DNA from 2 places in the Sodalis sp. RH24 genome. Region 1 is predicted to be linked to the other one. Evidence: predicted binding sites of a transcription regulator. Region 1 holds the regulator's gene; the other holds the start of a gene.
The links. Region 1 encodes PhoB, which activates phosphate uptake and scavenging genes when phosphate is short. Its sites were predicted from a motif close to CTGTCATAAAACTGNCNNAT; they were not measured.
Positions count from the first base shown of each region.

Region 1 (11,975 bases):
CACCTCGATATCCAGCCAGACGGGCGTGGGCCCCGGGTAATCGCTAAACGAGCGCAACTGCGCCTCGATGTCCGCCAGGTCGCCTTTTATCAGGCGCAGGGCCTGGGTCTCCGGGATCAAAACCGGGGAAATGTCCGCCACGCCCCCGGCGTCGAAACTGACTATATTGATCTGCTTGGGCTGCCCGGTCTCATCAAAACTCAAGGCGATGGGCGAACCGCAATAGCGGATATGCTGCTGTCCGCCCACGCACTGCGGGCGGTGGATATGGCCGAGGGCGATATAATCCGCCGGAGGAAACAGCTGGGCGGGAAACGCGTCCAGGCTGCCGATATAAATATCGCGTACCGAATCGGTGGTGGCGGCGCCCACCGTGGTCAGGTGTCCGGTGGCGATAATCGGCAGCCGGCCGGGCAACCGGGCGCGCAGGGCCAGCGCCCGGTCATATAGCGCCTGGTAATGTGCGGCGATGGCGTCCATCAGCGCCCGCTGTTTATCATCCCCCGATTCTCCGGCGCGGCTGGTCAGCACATCCCGCGGGCGTAAAAAGGGGATGGCGCACAGTATCGCCCCCGGCTTTCCACTACGATCGTTAAGTACAAAAACCGGTTGCCCGCCGCTGTCTTCGCGGTCGCCGTCGGCGTTGTCGTCATCGTCCCGGGCGCCGAACCCGCCGCCGGCGATAACCCGGGTATGCATGCAGGCCAGCAGCGCCCGGGATTCGTTCAATGTCGCCACCGCGTCATGATTGCCCGCCAGTATGATCAGCTGGCAACCGGTCGGCTGCAACGCCACCACGAAACGGTTGAACAGTTCGCGGGCATAGCTGGGCGGGGTGCCGGTATCAAAGATATCGCCGGCCACGATCACCGCGTCGATATCCCGCTCTGCCACCTGCGCCACCAGCCATTGCAGGAAGGCGCGATGCTCCCGGGCGCGGTTTTTGGTGAAAAACGACTGACCCAGGTGCCAGTCAGAAGTGTGAATGATCCGCATGACGCTCCAGCCAGAGTGCAAAAGTCAGGGCGAGAGTATAAACCTTACCCCGGGCGATGCCGACGTAAAGCTGTTAATTTGGCAACCCGGGACGAAAAAAAACCGCCATCCGCTATGCTTCTGGCACGATGGGCTGATTTTAATAAATCTGTCATAAAAGTGACGCATAATGCCCGGGCACGTTAACCGCAGAGATTAATGGCAGGAAAAAATGGCAAAACGCATATTAGTCGTGGAAGACGAAGCGCCGATTCGTGAAATGGTGTGCTTCGTACTTGAACAGAATGGCTTCCAGCCCATCGAAGCCGAAGACTACGGCACGGCGGTCAGCCGTATGGCGGAGCCTTATCCGGATCTGGTATTGCTCGACTGGATGTTGCCAGGCGGTTCGGGAATACAATTTATCAAACATATGAAACGCGAGGTATTGACCCGCGATATTCCGGTCATGATGCTGACCGCGCGCGGCGAGGAGGAAGACCGGGTGCGGGGGCTGGAAGTGGGCGCCGATGATTATATCACCAAACCGTTCTCGCCCAAGGAGCTGCTGGCCAGGATCAAGGCGGTGATGCGCCGTATTTCGCCGATGGCGGTGGAAGATAAGATTGAACTGCAGGGCCTAAGCCTGGATCCGTCGTCGCACCGGGTAACCTCCAACGAACTGGCCCTGGAGATGGGACCGACCGAATTTAAACTGCTGCACTTTTTCATGACCCATCCCGAGCGGGTATATAGCCGGGAACAGTTGTTAAATCATGTCTGGGGCACTAATGTGTATGTTGAGGACCGGACGGTTGATGTGCATATTCGCCGCCTGCGCAAAGCGCTGGAAACCGGCGGTCACGATCGGATGGTGCAGACGGTCCGCGGCACCGGCTATCGTTTTTCCGCGCGCTATTAGCGCGGTATAAGGGGAGCTCTGCCGGTGCTGGAACGTTTATCCTGGCGTAAGATTTTGCTGGAACTGGGGCTGTTTTGCCTGCCGGCCCTGCTGTTGTCGCTTTTTGTCGGCCACCTGGCCTGGCTGTTGGTGGCGGCGCTGCTGGCCGCGCTGGTGCGCAACTATTATTACCAACTGCGGCTGTCCCGCTGGTTATGGGTCGATCTCCGGCATACGCCGCCGGAAGGGCGGGGAAGCTGGGAACCGCTGTTCTATGGCCTGCATCAGATGCAGTTGCGCCACCGGCGGCGGCGGCGTGAACTGGCGACATTGTTCAAACGCTTTCGCAGCGGCGCGGAAACCTTGCCTGATGCGCTGGTGATGTTGACCGACGACGGCCATATTTTCTGGTGCAACGGCCTGGCGCAGCAGCTGCTCGGGTTTCGCTGGCCGGAAGACAACGGCCAGCATATCCTTAACCTGCTGCGCTATCCTGAATTCAACAGCTATATCCAGGGCCAGTCGTTCGAGCGCCCCTTGACCCTGCTGCTCAATAAGCAACGTTACGTTGAATTCCGCGTGATGCCCTATACCGACGACCAGCTGTTAATGGTGGCCCGCGACGTGACCCAGATGCGCCAGCTGGAAGGCGCCAGGCGCAACTTTTTCGCCAATGCCAGCCATGAACTGCGTACGCCGCTGACGGTGTTGCAGGGATATCTGGAAATGATGAACGACCAGGATATGGATGAAGCCATGCGCGCCAAGGCCATCCACACCATGCAGGATCAGACGCAGCGCATGGAGCGTCTGGTCAAGCAGTTGCTGGTGTTATCCCGTATCGAGGCCGCGCCGCAGGGCGAGGTCAATGAACGCGTCGATATTCCGGCCATTCTCAAGCGCCTGCAGCAAAGCGCCGGGGCGCTCAGCCAGGAACGGCATGAGATCGTGTTCCGGGTTAATGAACAGTTGCTGGTGCGCGGCAATGAGGATCAGCTGCGCAGCGCGATGTCGAACCTGATATACAATGCGGTCATCCATACGCCGCCGGGCACCCGCATCGAGGTGTGCTGGCAGCGTACCGCTGAGGGCGCGCAGTTTCAGGTCAGCGATAACGGGCCGGGCATCGCCCCGGAGCATTTACCGCGCCTGACCGAGCGTTTTTACCGGGTTGACAAAGCCCGTTCGCGCCAGACCGGCGGCAGCGGCCTTGGGCTTGCCATCGTTAAGCACGCGCTCGGCAATCATGACGCCCATCTTGATGTTATCAGCGAGCCGGGCGCGGGTACCCGCTTCTTTTTTACCTTGCCCAACCGGTTGATTGTCCTCCCCGTCCTGGCCGAAAATAACCCCACTTCTCCTTCACGTGTCAAATCCCGATGATAAAAGCTGTAAAAACCCTGGGCTGGCTGCTCTGCCTGCTGTTGACCCTGCCGGCGGCGGCGCGGCCGCTGTCGGTGCTGTCGGGTAGCCTCACCAGCAGCGGTTCCGATACGCTGGCGAATATGATGGCCCTGTGGGCGGCGGATTTCAGACATGACTATCCGGATGTCGGCGTGCAGATCCAGGCGGGCGGATCGGCGACGGCGGCGACGGCGCTGGCCGCGGGAACGGCGCAAATCGGGCCGATGAGCCGCATGATGAACGCGACTGAAATCGCCGCGTTCCAGCGCCATTACGGCTACCCGCCCCTGGCGGTGCCGGTGGCCTTGGATGCGCTGGTGATTATAGTCAACCAGGATAACCCCCTGCCCAGGTTGCGCCTGCGCCAGTTGGACGCCATTTTTTCCATCACCCGCAGCTGCGGCGACGCCCCTGCCGTCACCCGCTGGGGGGAGCTCGGCCTAACCGGGCGGTGGGCCGATATGGCCCTGCTGCGCTATGGCCGCAATTCCGCCTCCGGTACCTATGGCTTTTTCCGCCAGCGCGTGCTGTGCGGCGGTGACCTGCTGGCATCGGTCAATGAACTGCCCGGGTCGGCTTCGGTGGCGCAGGCGGTAAGCGCGTCGCGCAACGCCATTGGTTACGCCGGCATGGGGTTTCATACCGCCGGCGTGCGGATCCTGCCGTTAACCGACGAGGCCGGCCGCCAGGTGACGCCGGACGAGTCGGCCTTGCTTAACGGCGACTATCCGCTGGTGCGCTATCTCTATATTTATCTGAATAAGCCCCCTGATACCCCATTGGCGCCGGTCACCGCCGCCTTTATGGACCGTATTTTGTCGCCCCAGGGCCAAAGCCTCGCCCGCCAGGGCGGCTACCAGCCCTTGCCTGAACCCATAAGGCTACAGGCGCGCCGGGATATCGGGCTGCAATGAGGTGTGTCGGCAGGGTGGGCCGTCGCCCGCGGGTGATCATGAATAATGTTCAACACGGGTGAATTTTCTTCGCCATGGCGATGCGCCGCCGCGTGCTAGTATGGATGCGGGCATTATAGACGTCCGGATGTCTATATGTCACCGACGGAAACTATTGCCCACCGGGAATGTTTACATCCTGAACTATTCACTAAATCTTATTATCTTGCGGGCCTTGTCCAGGCCGGCAAAATAACGCCGGAGTTCAAACATGCAAAGAAATACGCCTCCCTTTCGCGCTGATGTGGTGGGCAGCTTATTACGCCCCGAGGCGATTAAGCAGGCCCGCAAGCAGTTGCAGCAAGGGGCCATTACTCCCGCGCAGCTGCGTGCCGTCGAGGATACCGAGATCCGCCGGGTGGTGGAACTGCAGCGCGGTCTGGGGCTGCAGGTGGTCACCGACGGCGAGTTTCGCCGCGCCTGGTGGCATTTCGATTTTTTTGAGGGGCTGGACGGGGTGGAAGGCTACGACGTCGACCAGGGTATCCAGTTTTCCGGGGTGCAGACCAAGGCGCGCAGCATTAAGGTCACCGGCAAGGTGGCGTTCCGCCAGCATCCGATGCTGGCGGATTTCCGCTATCTGCGCAGCGTGGCCGGCGATGCGGTGGCTAAAATGACCATACCCAGCCCGAGCGTGATGCATTTTCGCGGCGGGCGCGGCGCCATCGACGCCGGCGTCTACCCTGATCTGGCGGCGTATTTCGCCGATCTTGCCCAGGCCTGGCATGACGCTATCCGCGCCTTTTACGATGCCGGCTGCCGTTACCTGCAGCTTGACGATACCGTGTGGGCCTATCTGTGCTCGACGGACCAGCAGCGCCAGATCCGCGAGCGCGGCGAGGATCCGCGGCAATTGGCGCGCATTTATGCGGATGTGATCAATCAAGCGCTGGCGGGCAAACCGGACGATCTGGTGGTCAGCCTGCATGTTTGCCGCGGCAATTTCCGCTCCACCTGGATTTCCGAGGGCGGTTATGAGCCGGTGGCGCCTATCCTGTTCGGCGAGGTCAAGGTCGACGCCTTTTTCCTGGAATATGACACCGAGCGCGCCGGCGGTTTTGAACCGCTGCGGTTTATCAAACCCGGCCGCCAGCAGGCGGTGCTGGGCCTTATCACCTCCAAAACCGGTGAATTGGAAGATCCTGAGGCGGTGCTGGCGCGCTTGCGCGAGGCCACCCGTTATATCAGCCTGGACCAGCTGTGCCTGAGCCCGCAGTGCGGCTTCGCCTCGACGGAAGAAGGCAATAGCCTGACCGAAGCCCAGCAATGGGACAAACTGCGGCTGGTGCTGGATGTTGCGGGCCGCGCCTGGTAACGCCAGCGCCCGGCTATCCCGCCCGCGGCAAAATACCGCGGGCGGGCATGGTCGCCGCGGGTTAAGGGGCGGCCCGGGGGTGCCACCGGTATCCATGCCGTTCTGTTATAGTTAAAAGCGCGTCCCTTCAACTATCTTGTAGCAGAAATTACCCAGGCTATGAAAGTATTCACTGCTTTTAGGGTATTTTTTTGGCTTATCATTCTGCTTTTATCTTCAACTATTGCCTTACCGCGCTTTAAACGTTTAAATTGCGCCGGTTATTGCATGCTTCACGCCGTTTTGCACCCTTTTAGCGCTCCGGTCCCGGCAAACAGGCCATTACGCCATGGCCCGCGAGATATCCCGCTGCTGTTGGTGATGTCATAACCGGCATGAGTCGTCATAGGTTTTACTTATTTTTCGCATCCAGACAGGCATTACATTATTCCATGAGCCAGCGTTTAAGCATCAGAGATATCCTCGCCCTGGGTTTTATGACCTTCGCCTTGTTTGTCGGCGCGGGCAATATCATTTTCCCGCCGATGGTGGGATTGCAGTCGGGCCCTTATGTCTGGTGGGCCGCGGCGGGGTTCCTGATTAGCGCGGTTGGGCTGCCGGTACTGACGGTGATTGCCCTGGCCCGGGTGGGGGGCGGCATTGACGCCCTCAGTTCCCCCATCGGCAGAAAAGCGGGACTGCTGCTGGCCGTGGTATGTTATCTGGCGGTGGGGCCGCTGTTCGCCACGCCGCGCACCGCGACGGTATCCTTCGCCGTGGGGCTGGCGCCGTTTACCGGCCAGGGGGATCTGCCGCTGTTTCTTTACAGCCTGGTCTATTTTGCGCTGGTCATCGCCATCTCGCTCTATCCCGGCCGCTTATTGGATACGGTCGGGCACATCCTGGCGCCGCTGAAAATGATTGCCCTGGCGGTCCTGGGCATCGCCGCGCTGCTGTGGCCGGCGGGCAATCCCATCCCGGCGACCGACGCTTATGCCCATATGCCGTTCTCCAACGGTTTTGTCAACGGCTACCTGACCATGGATACCCTGGGCGCCATGGTATTCGGCATCGTGATTGTCAATGCGGCCCGCTCGCGCGGCGTGAACGACGCCGCGCTGCTGACCCGCTACACCATACTGGCCGGGCTGATAGCCGGCGTCGGGCTGACGGCGGTCTATATCACGCTGTTTAAACTGGGTTCGGGCAGCAGCGTGCTGCTGCCGTCGGCGCAAAACGGCGCCGAAATCCTGCACGCCTACGTCCAGTATACCTTTGGCAATGCGGGCAGCGGCTTTCTCGCCATCCTGATTTTCGTCGCCTGCATGGTGACGGCGGTGGGGCTGACCTGCGCCTGCGCCGAGTTTTTCAGCGAACATCTGCCGCTCTCCTACCGCACGCTGGTGTTTATACTCGGTCTGTTTTCCATGCTGGTGTCCAACCTCGGGCTGAGCCATCTGATCCAATTCTCCATTCCGGTGCTGACCGCGATTTATCCGCCGTGCATCGTGCTTATCCTGCTCAGCTTCACGCTGCGCTGGTGGCGCAGCAGCACCCGGATTATCGCGCCGGCGATGCTGATAAGCCTGGTCTTCGGCTGCGTCGATGCCGTCAAGCTCTCGTCATTCCAGGTCTGGCTGCCCGCGTGGATACAGCACCTGCCGCTGTCGGCCCAAGGCCTGGCCTGGCTGCCGCCCACGCTTACCATCGGTATCCTGGTCGCGTTCTATGATAAATACGCCGCGCATCATAAGGCCACCGTCCGGTTATAACCTTTGCGCGCATTATTCACCGCGGGTCGTCCCGCGGCTATTTTTGACTGAAAAAACAGGGTAAATGGGTCATGCAACAACAACCCTCCGCATTAAAACGGGGTCTTACCACCCGCCATATCCGATTTATGGCCTTAGGTTCCGCCATCGGCACCGGGCTGTTTTACGGCTCCGCCGACGCCATTAAAATGGCCGGCCCCAGCGTACTGCTGGCGTATATGATTGGCGGCGTGGTGGCGTATATCATCATGCGCGCACTTGGCGAAATGTCGGTACACAGTCCCCATGCCGGGTCCTTCTCCCGTTACGCCCAGGATAACCTTGGCGGGCTTGCCGGCTATATTACCGGCTGGACCTACTGCTTTGAAATCCTCATCGTCGCCATCGCCGACGTCACCGCCTTCGGCATCTATATGGGCGTCTGGTTTCCGTCGGTGCCGCACTGGGTCTGGGTGCTGAGCGTGGTACTGATAATCGGCGCCATCAACCTGCTCAATGTCAAGGCCTTCGGCGAAATGGAATTCTGGTTCTCGTTCTTCAAGGTGGCCACCATCATCCTGATGATCGTGGCCGGGTTCGCCATCATTATCTGGGGGCTGGGCAACGGCGGACAGCCCACCGGTATCCACAATCTCTGGTCCAACGGCGGTTTTTTCAGCCATGGGATAATGGGCATGATCCTGTCGCTGCAAATGGTGATGTTCGCTTATGGCGGCATTGAAATTATCGGCATCACGGCGGGCGAAGCCAATGAACCGGAAAAATCGATCCCTAAGGCAATCAACTCCGTGCCCTGGCGCATCCTGGTCTTTTATGTCGGCACGCTGTTCGTCATCATGTCCATCTATCCCTGGGATCAGGTGGGCACCGAAGGCAGCCCCTTTGTGCTCACTTTCCAGAAGCTGGGGATCCATACCGCCGCCGGCATTCTGAATTTTGTGGTGCTGACCGCCTCGCTGTCGGCCATTAACAGCGACGTGTTCGGCGTCGGGCGCATGCTGCACGGCATGGCCGGCCAGGGACACGCGCCCAAGATGTTCGCCCGCGTATCGCGTAACGGCATCCCCTGGGTCACGGTGCTGGTGATGATGTTCGCGCTGCTGCTGGCGGTTTACCTGAATTACATCATGCCGGAAAATATTTTCCTGGTGATCGCGTCGCTGGCCACCTTTGCCACCGTCTGGGTGTGGATCATGATCCTGTGCTCGCAAATCGGCTTTCGGCGCAGACTCGGCGCACAGCAGGCCAAGGCGCTGGCATTCCCCCTGCCGGGCGGCGCGCTGACCTCGGCGGCGGGTGTATTGTTCCTGCTGTTTATCATCGGCTTGATCGGCTATTTCCCGGTGACGCGTATTTCGTTATATGTCGGCGGGATTTGGATTGTGCTGCTTCTTGCCAGCTACGCCCTGATGCAACGCCATAAAAACCGCCGCCTGGCAACCGCCCGCTAGGCCCGCCCACACCGATCTCAACGCAGACGTGTTCAAGGGAGACCGTGCCAATGGGGTCGAATCGGGCGTGGTATTCCCGCCCGACCGAGCGCCCCATGGCATGGTATGCCCGCCCACACCGAGCTTAAAGCAGACGTGTTCAAGGGAGACTGTGCCAATGGGGTCGAATCGGGCGTGGTTTTCCCGCCCGACCGAGCGCCCCATGGCACGGTATGCCCGCCCGAACGAGCGCCCCATGGCACGGTATGCCCGCCAACACCGAGCTTAAAGCAGGCGTGTTCAAGGGAGACCGTGCCGATGGGGTCGAATCGGGCGTGGTGTTCCCGCCCGACCGAGCGCCCCATGGCACGGTATGCCCGCCAACACCGAGCTTAAAGCAGTCGTGTTCAAGGGAGAGCGTGCCAATGGGGTCGAATCGGGCGTGGTGTTCCCGCCCGACCGAGCGCCCCATGGCACGGTATGCCCGCCAACACCGCGCTCAAAGCAGACGTGTTAAGGGAGACCGTGCCAATGGGGTCGAATCGGGCGTGGTATTCCCGCCCGACCGAGCGCCCCATGGCATGGTATGCCCGCCAACACCGCGCTCAACGCAGACGTGTTCAAGGGAGACCGTGCCAATGGGGTCGAATCGGGCGTGGTATTCCCGCCCGACCGAGCGCCCCATGGCATGGTATGCCCGCCAACACCGAGCTCAACGCAGACGTGTTCAAGGGAGACCGTGCCAATGGGGTCGAATCGGGCGTGGTGTTCCCGCCCGACCGAGCGCCCCATGGCACGGTATGCCCGCCAACACCGCGCTCAAAGCAGACGTGTTAAGGGAGACCGTGCCAATGGGGTCGAATCGGGCGTGGTATTCCCGCCCGACCGAGCACCCCATGGCATGGTATGCCCGCCAACACCGAGCTCAACGCAGACGTGTTCAAGGGAGACCGTGCCAATGGGGTCGAATCGGGCGTGGTGTTCCCGCCCGACCGAGCGCCCCATGGCGCGGTATGCCCGCCAACACCGCGCTCAACGCAGACGTGTTAAGGGAGACCGTGCCAATGGGGTCGAATCGGGCGTGGTGTTCCCGCCCGACCGAGCGCCCCATGGCGCGGTATGCCCGCCAACACCGAACCCAAAGCAGAGCGTGCCGATACATCAATTGTATTCAGGCATAAAAAAACCGCCGGTTATCCGACGGTATTTATCGCGCGCGCTTTAAGCGGGCAAAATCAACAGACTATTACAAACGGCTGGCATTTTCCGACAGATACTTCGCCACGCCTTCCGGTGACGCGCCCATCCCTTCCTGGCCTTTTTCCCATTGGGCCGGGCACACTTCACCATGTTCCTCATGGAACTGCAACGCGTCAACCATACGCATCATTTCATCAATGTTACGGCCAAGCGGCAAATCGTTGACCACCTGATGACGCACCACGCCCTCTTTATCGATCAGGAACGAACCGCGCAACGCAACGCCGGCTTCCGGATGTTCGATACCATAGGCCCGGATGATTTCATGCTTAACGTCGGCCACCATCGGATACTGCACTTCGCCGATGCCGCCTTCGTTCACCGGGGTTTTACGCCAGGCGTTATGAACGAACTCGGAGTCAAAGGACACGCCGATGATTTCCACGCCGCGTTTCTGGAATTCAGCATAACGCTTGTCAAAAGCGATCAGCTCGGACGGACACACGAACGTAAAATCCATCGGCCAAAAGAAGATAACGGCGGGTTTGCCTTTGATATGGCTTTTCAGATTGAAATTTTCAACGATTTCACCGCTGCCCAATACAGCTGCGGCGGTAAAGTCTGGGGCTTGACGGGTTACCAGTACCATGAGTACTCCTGTAAAAAGCGGTTAAGTGAGTTGCTAACAAAAGAAACAAAACGAGGGCCAGTATAAGGTCTCGCGCCCGGGTGTAAAAGGCCATGGCGCCAATCGGTGAGATAGCTTTGACCAATTGAAGCGCTTATAATTCAACATTTATAATACAAAATAACCCCTTCCGGTGAAAGGGCAAAATCGCTAACGATGAAGCGCAAACGAAACTTACAAACTCCCGGCTCCCCGGCCCGCCATTTGCATTAAATCCGGATATAAACGCCAGAAGCAGGCTTCCAGCGCCGTGTAATGCAGTTCGATTTCCGGAAAGATGCCGCTTAGCGCCACAAGCCTGGGGCGGCGGCTGGCCATACCGTTAAAGACCGGCGCCAGAAAACCCAGCTCGGCATAACGCTCCAGCCAGCGCTCGCGCCACAAATAGTCATTCAGCGCTTGAAAGGACTCCGGCGTCCCCGGCAGGGCGGGCTTTATTTCGCCTTCAACCCGCTGCACGAAACGCCGCAGCGACACTTCAGGCTCGACCCGCCGCCAATGACGCGCCAGGAAATGATCCCACACCACATCCAGCGCAATCGGCGCCACCCGCCGGTAATCGGGGCTGAACAATGCCTTGGCGGCCTTCACTTCGGGATGGCTATCGGTAATGACATCAATCCTGCGATGCATACGAATGCCAGCCGCCACAGGCTCCGGAAACTGGCCGTCGGGATTGCCGCGGACAAAGTCCGCCATCAGGTTGCCCAGTAATGAGCTTTGCGCCAGGGAGGCGAGATGAAGATGGGCAAGAAAATTCATGCCATGAGTATAGGTTAAAAAAGGTTGGCATCCGCTTATTTCTTGCAGGCGCCGCCGCATAGCCCTAGACTAAGCCGCCTGTTTTTTGCGTAAAGTGAACCGAAATGCGAGTGGCCGATTTCTCATTTGATCTTCCTGAAAACCTGATTGCCCATTATCCCCAGCCGGAGCGCAGCGCCTGCCGCCTGCTCTCCCTCGACGGACCGACGGGCGGGATAAGCCATGGTGTATTTACCGATCTGCTGGATAAGCTGCGCCCCGGCGATTTGCTGGTATTCAACAATACGCGGGTGATTCCGGCGCGGCTGTTCGGCCGCAAGGCCAGCGGCGGCAAGATCGAAGTGCTGGTGGAACGGGTGCTGGACGAACACCGCGTACTGGCCCATGTGCGCGCCTCCAAGGCGCCCAAGCCCGGAAGCGCGCTGCAGCTGGGCGACGATGAGAGCATTAGCGCCACCATGGTGGCCCGCCACGATACCCTGTTCGAGCTGCGTTTCAACGAAGAACGGGACGTCTTGACGCTGTTGAACGATGCCGGGCATATCCCCCTGCCGCCCTACATCGACCGCCCGGACGAAGCCGCCGATCGCGAGCTG
Region 1 covers NZ_CP178729.1:2,206,525-2,218,499, reverse strand. Annotated here, with positions in the region: gene sbcD (exonuclease subunit SbcD) at 1-996, opposite strand, end outside; gene phoB (phosphate response regulator transcription factor PhoB) at 1,208-1,897, shown strand; gene phoR (phosphate regulon sensor histidine kinase PhoR) at 1,922-3,259, shown strand; gene ACL2XG_RS10200 (PstS family phosphate ABC transporter substrate-binding protein) at 3,256-4,194, shown strand; gene ACL2XG_RS10195 (cobalamin-independent methionine synthase II family protein) at 4,445-5,548, shown strand; gene brnQ (branched-chain amino acid transport system II carrier protein) at 5,980-7,299, shown strand; gene proY (proline-specific permease ProY) at 7,371-8,750, shown strand; gene ACL2XG_RS10180 (peroxiredoxin C) at 9,976-10,578, opposite strand; gene ACL2XG_RS10175 (ACP phosphodiesterase) at 10,792-11,379, opposite strand; gene queA (tRNA preQ1(34) S-adenosylmethionine ribosyltransferase-isomerase QueA) at 11,484-11,975, shown strand, end outside.

Region 2 (11,975 bases), 1.4 Mb from region 1:
AAACCAAAACCAGGGAGGAAATCGCCTGATGCAACCTAATATTATTTTTATCATGACCGATACGCAGGCCACCAATATGGTCGGGTGCTATACCGGCCTTCCCCTGCATACCGAGCATATCGATGCGCTGGCCGGGCGCGGGGCCAAATTCAATTCGGCATTTACCACCGCGCCGCTGTGCACCCCGGCGCGCGCGGGCCTGTTCACCGGCCTGTATTCCAACCAAAGCGGTCCCTGGACCAATAATCTGGCGCCGGGTAAGAATATGCGCACCCTGGGCAACTATTTTCAGGATGCCGGCTGGCAAACCGCCTATATCGGTAAATGGCATCTTGATGGCCACGACTATTTCGGCACCGGCATCTGTCCGCCGGAATGGGCGGCGGAATATTGGTACGATGGCGCTAATTACCTGCATGACCTGCCGGAAGAAAAAATCAGCTTATGGCGCAACGAGCTGAATTCAAAGGAAGAACTTGAACAACATCAGATTGATGATGAATTTACCTGGGGCTATCGCATCAGCCAGCGCGCGATACATTTTATCGATAAGCAGCGCCTGCGGCGCGAGAAACCGTTCCTGCTGGTGCTTTCTTACGATGAGCCGCATCATCCCTTTACCTGCCCGCCGCGTTATCTCGACCGTTTTGCCGATTTCCATTACCCGCTGGGCGCAAAAGGAACCGATGATCTCAGCGATAAACCGATGCACCAGCGTTTGTGGGCCAGGGCGATGCCGTCGCCGGTAACGGATGGCGCCACCTATCATCATCCGATTTATTTTGCCTGCAATGATTTTGTCGACGACCAGATAGGACGCGTGCTGAACCACCTTACCCCCGACGAATGGGAAAATACCTGGATAGTGTATACCTCCGATCACGGTGAAATGATGGGAGCGCATCAACTTATCAGCAAAGGCTCGGCAGGCTATGACGACATCTGCCGCATTCCCTTTATCATCCACGGGCCCGGCCTGCCGGCGCGGGAGATTGATACACCGGTGAGCCATATCGACCTGTTGCCGACGTTATTATCGATTGCCGGTATCCCGGTGCCGCCGTCGCTGCACGGCGAAAGCCTGCTGCCTATGCTGTCGTCGGCGGAGCGGGAACGGGAGCGGTCGGTCATGGTGGAATTTAACCGTTATGAAATAGAACATGACAGCTTCGGCGGTTTTATCCCGATGCGCGCCTGGGTCACCAATGATTTAAAACTGGTGATTAATCTGTTTGACGATGATGAACTCTATGACCGGCGCAACGATCCCGAGGAACTGATAAACCTGATTGGCCGGGACGACTATGCGGAACGGCGTAATGCATTGCATGATAGCTTATTAGACTATATGGATAGTATTCGCGATCCGTTTCGCAGCTATCGCTGGGCCATGCGCCCGTGGCGGCCCGACAGGCATGAGCAATGGCTGGGCGCGTTTCGTCCTAAACCGGATGATTACGTCTCGCCGGTGGTCAGGGATTACGATACCGGCCTGCCGACCAAGGGAGTAAAAATTGAGGAAAAAAGACAAAAATTCTGAGGATGGGGACGAGGGCCGCGCCGTATTCGCAGAATTGTCCGGCAGCGAACACGCCATGTTTACCCGGCTGGATCAGTTGCCGAAGCAAACGCGCATTTATCCCCAGGAGGATGAGGCCCTCTCTTTTTATTACCTGCACAGTGGGTTGGTGGGGCTGTACCATATGCTGGAGAACGGTAAGGTGTGCCTGATCCGCCTGTTCGGCCCCGGTGATTTTTTCGGCTACCGCAGCCTGTTCGGTAATACGTTTTACCACTGTTCCTCGCGCGTGCAGCGCACCGCTACGGTAACGCGCATTACCCCCTATCAGCCGCAGCGGTTTTTATGCCGCTATCCGCGCCTGAATGTCTATTTGTTCATGCGGCTGGCGCGTGATCTGGGCGAGGCGGAAAAAAGGCTGGCCAGCATGGCCTACGATAAATCCCAGCAACGGGTATTACTGGGCATTCACTATTTATACCGGCAATGGCCGGGCTATGAATGGACCTGGCGTGAAATTGCCGAATACGCGGGTTGCGAAACGGAAACCGCTATCCGCCATGGCAGTGAGCTCAAGCTACAGGGACTGTTGCCGGATGAATTTACCGGTTAACTGCCGCCGCTGCCGGTGCGGCATGGTATTTGACGCGCAATATTGTTTGGAGTCGCGGTTATGAAACGCCCGTTTTCCCTGATGGCGAAACCCACCAGTTATCAATGCAATATTCACTGCGATTATTGTTTTTATGTGGACAAAAAAAATACCCTGTTACCCGCCGGAGCATCGGCGTCGAAGCATATGGCCGACGATGTGCTCAGGGAATTTATTAAGCAGTATATTGACGCCAGCGCTGGCGACGAGGTCATGTTTGCCTGGCAGGGCGGCGAGCCGACCCTGGCCGGAATTGACTTTTATGCCGCCGCGCTGCGCTATCAGCAGCGTTACGCCCGGGGAAAAAGGATTACCAACAGCATGCAAACCAACGGCGTATTGATAAACGATCAATGGGGCCGTTTTCTTGCCGATAATCATTTCCTGCTGGGTATTTCCGTGGACGGCACCGCCAGGCTGCATAATCATTATCGCCATACCGCCAGCGGCCGGCCGGTATTTGACAGCGTGATCAACGCCATCCGGATATTTAAGGAATATCATATAGATTACAATGTATTGAGCGTGGTGAACGATAAAACCGCCCAGGCGCCGCTGGAAATATATCTTTTTATCACGCAAGAGCTGGGCGCGCAGTATGTGCAATTTATCCCGGCCGTGGAACAAAGGTTGTCCGGAGCCGCGCGGGGGGACTTGATTTATCCCCGGTCGACGGCGGATAAAACGCTGACGCCATGGTCGGTGAGCGGCGAAGCCTACGGCACGTTTATCAATACCCTGTTTGACTACTGGGTACGGCATGATGTCGGCAGGGTGTTTGTGCAGCTATTCGATAATGCGCTGGCCGCCTGGTGCGGCGTGATGCCAAGCCTGTGCGTGATGCAGCCCACCTGCGGCCAGGGCCTGATCGTCGAGCAGAACGGCGATATCTATAGCTGCGATCATTTCGTCTACCCTGAGCATAGACTGGGCAACCTGATGACAGGGAACCTGGCCGCCATGGCCGGTGGGAAAAAACAGCGCCAGTTCGGCCAGCTAAAAGCCAATGTGGCGACGCCGTGTTTGTCATGCGACTATCGGTTTGCCTGTCACGGCGGCTGTCCTAAGCACCGTATTCACCGCATCGGGGGCCAGTGGCATAATCATCTTTGCGCCGGCTATAAAGCTATTTTTTCCCATATCGCGCCCTATATGGCGTATATGGCCGGCGAACTGGCGCGCCATCGGCCGGCCGCCGGCATTATGCGCGATATTGATCGGATTGCGGAGGCGGGGATTGAAAAAAAAGGCTAATATGCCATTAAAATAGGTACCCATCCCGTTGTCATAAAAATGTCATATTACCGACATGTATCTGTAACCTAATTGTCCTATTTTCCCTCCTGCAGCAATTATAATAATTGAAGAAAACGGCCATGGGCCGATTTTAAATATCCCACAGGAGGGATTATGAGACTGATGCATACCACCGTTGCCAGTGTTGTAGCAGCTACGTTCGCCCTGGCGAGTATTTCTTCGTTCGCTGCCGCCAACCTGACAGGTGCCGGCGGCACATTCCCCGCCCCGGTTTATGCTAAATGGGCTGATACCTATCAAAAAGAAACCGGCGTAAAGGTTAACTACCAGGGCATCGGTTCTTCCGGCGGCATTAAACAGATTATCGCCAATACCGTTGATTTCGGCGCGTCCGATGCTCCTTTAAGCGATGGCGACCTGAAGAAAGAAGGTTTATTCCAATTTCCGACCGTGATTGGCGGCGTGGTGCTGGCCATCAACGTACCGGGAATCAAAAGCGGCGAACTGACCCTGGACGGCCATACCCTGGGTGAAATTTACCTGGGCAACATCAAAAAATGGAACGACCCGGCCATCACCAAGCTGAACCCGGGCCTGAAGCTGCCTGATCAGAATATCGCCGTGGTACGCCGCGCCGATGGTTCCGGCACGTCGTTTGTCTTCACCAGCTATCTGTCCAAGGTGAATGCGACCTGGAAAGAAAAAATCGGCGCCGGTTCCACGGTTAACTGGCCGGTCGGACTGGGCGGCAAGGGCAATGACGGCATCGCCGCCTTTGTCCAGCGTTTGCCGGGTTCCATCGGTTATGTGGAGTACGCCTACGCTAAGCAGAACAACCTGGCCTACACCAAGCTGATTTCCGCCGACGGCAAGCCGGTAATGCCGACGCAGGATAACTTCAGCGCGGCGGCGAAAGGCGTCAACTGGCAGCAATCTTTTGCCCAGGATCTGACTAACCAGAAGGGCAACAATGCCTGGCCGATCACCTCCACCACGTTTATTATGTTGCATACTACCCAAACCAAGCCTGAGCAGGGCCGCGAAACCCTGAAATTCTTCGATTGGGCCTACAACAAGGGTGCCGACCAGGCTAACGCCCTTGACTACGCCACCTTGCCAAAGGACGTGGTCGAACAGATCCGCGCCGCCTGGAAGGCCAATATCAAAGACAGTAACGGTAAAGCGCTCTACTAAGTCCTTGTGTTTCGTCCCTTCCCTTACGGGAAGGGATTACGAACCAACAAAAAGAGTACTCTATGGCTGACAATACGCCGGCACGGCATGCCCCCGGTAAACAAGGCGACCTGATATTCGGTACGTTGGTCAGGTTGGCCGCATTGATTACCTTATTGATGTTGGGCGGAATTATCGTTTCGCTGATTGTCGCTTCGTGGCCGAGCATGGAAAAGTTCGGCTTCGCGTTCCTGTGGACCAAGGAGTGGGATCCGCCCGGTGAAAAATTCGGCGCGCTGGTTCCTATCTACGGCACCCTGGTGACCTCTTTTATCGCGTTGCTGATTGCCGTTCCGGTCAGCTTCGGCATCGCCCTGTTCCTTACCGAGCTTGCCCCCAACTGGTTGAAGCGTCCCCTTGGCGTCGCCATTGAGCTGTTGGCGGCCATCCCAAGCATTGTCTACGGCATGTGGGGGTTGTTTGTTTTTGCTCCCCTGTTCGCCCAGTATTTTCAACAGCCCCTGGGCGATGTGATGTCGACCATCCCTTTTATCGGCGTCCTGTTTTCGGGGCCGGCGTTTGGTATCGGCATCCTGGCCGCCGGTATTATCCTGGCTATCATGATCATCCCGTATATTGCCGCCGTGATGCGCGATGTGTTTGAGCAAACGCCGGTGTTGATGAAGGAGTCGGCCTACGGTATCGGCTGCACCACCTGGGAAGTGATCTGGCGTATCGTGCTGCCCTTCACCAAAAACGGCGTGATCGGCGGCGTGATGCTGGGCCTGGGACGGGCGCTGGGCGAAACCATGGCGGTGACCTTTATCATCGGCAATACCAACCAGCTGGACAGCATTTCCCTGTTTAGCCCGGGCAACAGCATTACCTCGGCGCTGGCCAATGAGTTCGCCGAAGCCCAGGCGGGTCTGCATACCGCCGCGCTGATGGAGCTGGGGTTAATCCTGTTTGTGATTACCTTTATCGTGCTGGCCTGCTCCAAATTCATGATAATGCGCCTGGCGAAAAACGAGGGGGTCAAATAATGGCGACCGTCGAGCACCAAATGACCCATACCGCGCCACAAATGGAAGCGCGGCGTAAAATGCAGTCCTGGCGGCGGCAGAAGAACCGTCTGGCGCTGTTATTATCCATGATCACCATGGCCTTCGGCCTGTTCTGGTTATGCTGGATCTTGCTGACCACGGTAAGCCGGGGTTTTGACGGTATGTCGCTGGCGTTGTTTACCGAAATGACGCCGCCGCCCAATACCGCCGGCGGAGGGCTGGCCAATGCCCTGGCCGGCAGCGGATTGCTGATTCTCTGGGCCACTGTTTTCGGCACGCCCCTGGGCATCATGGCGGGGATTTACCTGGCGGAATACGGGCGTAAGTCCGCGCTGGCGGAAGTGATCCGTTTTATTAACGATATCCTGCTGTCCGCGCCGTCCATCGTTATCGGTTTGTTTGTCTATACGCTGGTGGTGGCGAAAATGGAGCATTTCTCCGGCTGGGCCGGGGTGATCGCCCTGGCGCTGCTGCAGGTGCCGATTGTTATCCGTACCACGGAAAACATGATGCGGCTGGTGCCCGATACGCTGCGTGAGGCTGCCTATGCGTTGGGTACGCCGAAATGGAAAATGATTTCCGCCATCACGCTTAAGGCCTCGGTTTCCGGCATCATCACCGGCGTATTGCTGGCGGTGGCGCGCATTGCCGGCGAAACGGCGCCGCTGCTGTTTACCTCGCTCTCCAACCAGTTCTGGAGTACCGATCTCATGCAGCCCATCGCCAACCTGCCGGTGACGATTTTCAAATTCGCCATGAGCCCGTTTGCCGAATGGCAACAGCTGGCCTGGGCCGGCGTGCTGCTGATTACCCTGTGCGTGCTGTTGCTGAACATTATCGCGCGGATTATTTTCGCCAAAAAAACCTATTAAGCGTCAGGCGCCGACGCGTCTTTGATCGAAAGAGAGAGTGTTGCATGAGCGGGATCAACAACGCCAACGACAGCAAAGTACAGGTTCGCGATCTGAATTTTTATTACGGTAAATTTCATGCGCTGAAAAATATCAGCCTGGACATTGCCCGTAACCAGGTGACGGCTTTTATCGGCCCGTCCGGCTGCGGTAAATCCACGCTGTTGCGTTGCTTTAATAAAATGTACCAGCTTTATCCGGAGCAGCGCGCCGAAGGGGAGATCCTGCTGGACGGGGACAATATCCTCACCGATAAGCGCGATGTTTCCCTGCTGCGCGCCCGGGTCGGCATGGTGTTCCAGAAGCCGACCCCCTTTCCGATGTCTATTTATGACAATATCGCGTTCGGCGTGCGCCTGTTTGAGAAACTGTCGCGCAGCGAGATGGAGGAGCGCGTGCAGTGGTCGCTGACCAAAGCGGCGCTGTGGAACGAAACCAAGGACAAATTGCACCAGAGCGGTTATAGCCTGTCCGGCGGCCAGCAGCAGCGTTTATGTATCGCGCGCGGCATTGCCATTCGCCCCGATGTGCTGTTGCTCGATGAGCCCTGTTCAGCCCTGGATCCGATCTCGACCGGACGTATCGAAGAGCTGATTTCAGAATTGAAAGCGGATTATACCGTGGTGATAGTGACGCATAATATGCAGCAGGCGGCGCGTTGCTCCGATCACACGGCATTTATGTATCTCGGCGAGTTAATTGAATTCAACGATACGGATAGCATTTTCACCGCACCGAAGAACAAACAAACCGAAGATTATATTACTGGCCGCTATGGTTAATAACGGGATATATCATGGAAAACCTGAATCTCAATAAGCATATTTCCGGCCAGTTTAACGCCGAACTGGAACACATACGCACCCAGGTGATGGCGATGGGCGGCCTGGTGGAGCAACAGCTTACCGACGCCATCAGCGCGATGCACAGCCAGGATGAAGAATTGGCCAAACGGGTCATCGCCGGGGACGTCAAGGTGAATGCGATGGAGGTGGCCATTGATGAGGCCTGTGTGCGTATTATTGCCAAGCGCCAGCCTACCGCCAGCGATTTACGCCTGGTGATATCGATCATCAAAACCATATCCGAACTGGAGCGTATCGGCGACGGCGCGGATAAAATCTGCCGTACCGCGCTGGAAAAATACTCCCAGCAGCATTTGCAGATGCTGGTCAGCCTGGAGTCGCTTGGACGCCATACGGTGCAGATGCTTCATGACGTGCTGGACGCCTTTGCGCGCATGGATTTGGATGAGGCGATCCGGATTTATCGCGAGGATAAAAAAGTCGACCAGGAATACGAGGGTATCGTCCGTCAGCTGATGACCTATATGATGGAAGATCCCCGCACTATTCCCAGCGTGCTGACGGCGCTGTTTTGCGCCCGCTCCATCGAGCGTATCGGCGATCGCTGCCAGAATATCTGCGAATATATTTTCTATTTTGTTAAGGGACAGGACTTCCGCCATGTGGGCGGCGACGCGCTGGAAACGCTGCTGACGGGCACGGGTAAAGATAAGGCCGCGGATGCCGGCGGCGAGGCCAGTCCGCCGAAGGAATAATAATCCTGGCCGATCATACCAATACTTCCGGTGCGCCGGTCAACGCCCATCCCCGCGCGCGCCATAACGCCGGCAGCTGACCCATATCATCAAAGCGGGTGACCAGCGGGTGGTCAATCGGCGGATTATGCGCATCGGCGCAATAGTAAAATACCGGCATGCCGGCGGCGATGCCCGCCTGGACGCCGGACACCGAATCCTCGACTAAAATGCATTGCGCCACCGGTACCCCCAGCTGGGCGGCGGCATGATGGATCACCGCCGGGTCGGGCTTCCAGCGCTGCACATCGTAACCGCTGAACAGACGTTGCGCAAAAAACGGCAGCAGCGACGTCAGGCCAAGCGAGTGCTCCATTTTACTGACCGGACCGTTGGACACCACCGCCATCGGTACGACGATCCGCTGCAAAAGCTCGCGCACGCCCTCGATGGCAACCAGCCGCTCATCAAACAGCCGGGCTACATGCGCGCGGTACTCGGCTTCCAGGATATCCGCCCGCTGGCGCAGGCCGTGCTGTTCCCTCATACGATCGAAGATGTCATTGAGTTTTACGCCTTTGAAATCCCTGATGGCATCGGTAAGCGTCAGCGCAATGCCGTATTGGGCGAACAGGAGCACATAGGCCTCGCAACACAAGATCTCGCTGTCCACCAGCGTGCCGTCACAATCAAATAATACGCATGTTTTGTCCGTCATTAACCCTGTCCTTATACCGTTGCCGGGAATATCCGCTCTTACTTTACCCGATCAGGGCGGACAAGCGATCGCTTAACCCGTTGCCGCGCCTGTTTTTTGGCCCCGGCCGCGGGCAGCGGTGGATACCCGCTTAACCCGGCTGGTGGGTGTTACACAGTGGAACACACGGCCATAATGTTTTTTATAATATAAACAATTATATATCAACAACATATATAAGGATAATAGTGTAGTTAAAAATATATTGTCATCTCAGTGTGTAAAATTACACATCGATCACATTTAGCGATTCATTAACATGTTTTAATCATCCCACTTCTTCGACTGGGAACTGACTATGAAACATATGATGATTTGCTGCGGCGCCGGCGTTGCCACCAGCACCGTGGCGCTGAAAAAACTGGAAGCTTACCTGCAGGGGGAAAACTTGCTGGATAAGGTGCGCATATCACAGGGTACCGTGGCGGAAGCCGCCACCCGCGACGATGTGGACTTTATCGTTTCCACCTCGCCGGTGAAAGTGTCCGTACCGGTCATTAACGCTTTGCCCCTGTTGACCGGCATGGGGACCGACAAAGTATTCAGCAGCGTTAAAGAATTGATTCTCGCCGAGGGTTAATACCATGTTTGTTATCGATTATATCGTGAGCATGGGGGCCTCGGTCATGATGCCCCTGATCTTCATTCTGCTGGGATTGCTGCTGCGTTTATCCATCGCCAAATCGATTAAAGCCGGGCTGATGGTGGGGATCGGTTTTATCGGATTAAGCATTACCGTTAACCTGATGATTGATTCGTTAACGCCCGTCAGCCATGCCATTGTCGAGCGGTTCGGCCTGAACCTGACGGTATTGGACATGGGATGGCCCGCCGCCGCCGCCGTGGCCATGGGTACCCGGGTCGGCGCGCTGGTGATCCCGGTGTGCGTCGCCATCAATGTCCTGATGCTCTATACCAAGACCACCCGTATCCTGAACGTGGATATCTGGAACCTGTGGCATCACGCGTTTACCGGCTCGCTGGTGGCCATTATCACCGGTAACCTCTGGCTGGGGGTGCTGGCCGCCGGGCTGAACTGTATCGTCACCATGGTGATAGCCGATCGCACCACCGCCGATGTGGAAAAATACCTCAATTTGCCGGGTATCTCGGTGCCGCATGGTTTTTCCGCGTCGTTTGTGCCCGCCGCCTGGCTGGTTAACGCGATAGTCGATCGTATCCCCGGCGTGCGCGATATTAAAATCGATACCGATGTGATTCAAAAGCGCTTATCGATATTAGGCGATCCCGCCTGCCTGGGCGCGATTATCGGCGCCATCCTGGCCGTTATCGCCGGGGTTGATGTGAAGGCCATCCTGCAAACCGCCATCACCATGGCCGCGGTGATGACCATTATCCCCCGCATGGCCAAGATGTTGATGGAAGGGGTCTATCCCATCAGCGAGCGTATCCAGGAAATTGCGCAGTCCCGGGCCGGTTCGTTCGGCAAAATTTCCATCGGGCTGGATTCCGCCGTCAGCGTCGGCCATCCGGTTACCCTGTCGGTGTCGATGCTGATGATCCCGATTATGCTGGTGCTGGCGGCGATTATCCCCGGTAATCAGTTTCTGCCGTTCGCCTCGCTGACGGGCCTGCCGTTTGCCTTTGTGCTGGTGACCGCCGTATGCCGGGGCGATATGTTCCGCACCCTGCTCACCGGCCTGCTTACCCTGAGCCTGGCGCTGTTAATCGGCACCAGCCTGGCGCCGCTGGTGACCAGTACCGCCGTCAGCACCGGGTTCTCGTTACCCCATGGCGCAACCAGTATCAGCAGCGTTGATTATGCCGGCGCAATGCTGCCCTGGGTCATTATCCAGGGGTTCTATTTCAAGGCCATCGGCGTCGGCGTGCTGATCCTCTTGGCGCTGCTGCTGGCGCTATGGAACCGCAAAAAAATCCTCCGTGAGGACCGGTTGGCGGCGCAAACGGGCGCCGCCGGCACAGAGATGGGAGAATAATCATGATGTTCAGCGCCGAGCGCGTCTTCACCATTACCCAGCCGATAAGCCGTGATGAACTGCTGACCCTGATGGCGGACAGCCTGTACGCGGACGGCTTGGTCAAAGCAAGCTTTCGCCAGGGCGTGCTTGATCGGGAAGCGGTTTATCCCACCGGCATCGATATGGAGACGCACAGTATCGCCATACCCCATACCGAGTTTGAACATGTGCTCGCCACCGGCTTTGCCGTCGCGGTAAACCAGGCGGGGGTGGAGTTCCATCGCACCGATGAGCCACAAGCGGTGGTAAAACCGGCCGTCGTGGTGTTAATGGCCATCGATCCGTCGTGCGAAAAAGTGGCCATTATCCAATCCCTGTTTGCATTGCTGGGGGATATTGAGCAGGTTAACAAAATCGGCGGAAACTCGCCGGAGGGCATCGCGAAACTGTTCACTGAATCCATCACTACCCGTTAGAATGAAGCCGGAATCTCCCTACGCCTTCAGAGAAATGCGATGTTAAGAATAAGCCAGGTGATTGAGATAGCAATGGTCAGCCGCAAGACGGTTTATAACGCCATCAACAGCGGCCGCCTGAAATATCAGATGGTTAACCTGGATAACCGTCAGGTGCGCATGTTTCATGAACATGACGTGCTTGACGCGTTTCCCAAAGCCAACCGCACTTCGCTCGAAGTGCGGGCGCTGCAGCAGGAGATCGCCTCCCTGAAATTCGCCCTGGCGGAGCTGCAAAAGGCGGTGGAGGCCATGGATCCTTCCGTTCAGGTGGAGATGATCGCGGCAAAACCTAAAAAATAGGCGTCCGGTGTTCGCTTGCTGTCCCGGTTTGTTTGGTTTAAGCAATATTAAGCAAGGATCGTCAAATTATCATTGCATAAAAGTACATGTACAACCGCGTTGGTTTATCATTAAATGGGCCGGGAAAAGGTGCTTATATTTAATTTATCGTTACCAAGGAAGGTTATGTGGTATTTTTCGGCAACCAATATACGGCATGATATAAATAATGATTACCTTGATTATGCTGAGGAGGCCAATCAACCGCTTATATCCGAGGTAAACTCGATCAGTAATAGTCAAATATCTATAAATGCTAGCGCTACTAATATGCCCGTTCACAAGCCTTTTTTCCGGCGCGTAAT
Region 2 covers NZ_CP178729.1:3,557,520-3,569,494, forward strand. Annotated here, with positions in the region: gene ACL2XG_RS16130 (solute:sodium symporter family transporter) at 1-29, shown strand, start outside; gene ACL2XG_RS16135 (sulfatase-like hydrolase/transferase) at 26-1,540, shown strand; gene ACL2XG_RS16140 (Crp/Fnr family transcriptional regulator) at 1,515-2,132, shown strand; gene ACL2XG_RS16145 (anaerobic sulfatase maturase) at 2,193-3,425, shown strand; gene pstS (phosphate ABC transporter substrate-binding protein PstS) at 3,582-4,622, shown strand; gene pstC (phosphate ABC transporter permease PstC) at 4,685-5,644, shown strand; gene pstA (phosphate ABC transporter permease PstA) at 5,644-6,537, shown strand; gene pstB (phosphate ABC transporter ATP-binding protein PstB) at 6,582-7,358, shown strand; gene phoU (phosphate signaling complex protein PhoU) at 7,373-8,137, shown strand; gene yieH (6-phosphogluconate phosphatase) at 8,151-8,834, opposite strand; gene ACL2XG_RS16180 (PTS sugar transporter subunit IIB) at 9,172-9,453, shown strand; gene ACL2XG_RS16185 (PTS galactitol transporter subunit IIC) at 9,458-10,831, shown strand; gene ACL2XG_RS16190 (PTS sugar transporter subunit IIA) at 10,834-11,289, shown strand; gene ACL2XG_RS16195 (DNA-binding protein) at 11,347-11,631, shown strand; gene ACL2XG_RS16200 (hypothetical protein) at 11,797-11,975, shown strand, end outside.
Region 2: the regulator PhoB is predicted to act here: its motif matches at 3,454-3,473, upstream of pstS (phosphate ABC transporter substrate-binding protein PstS).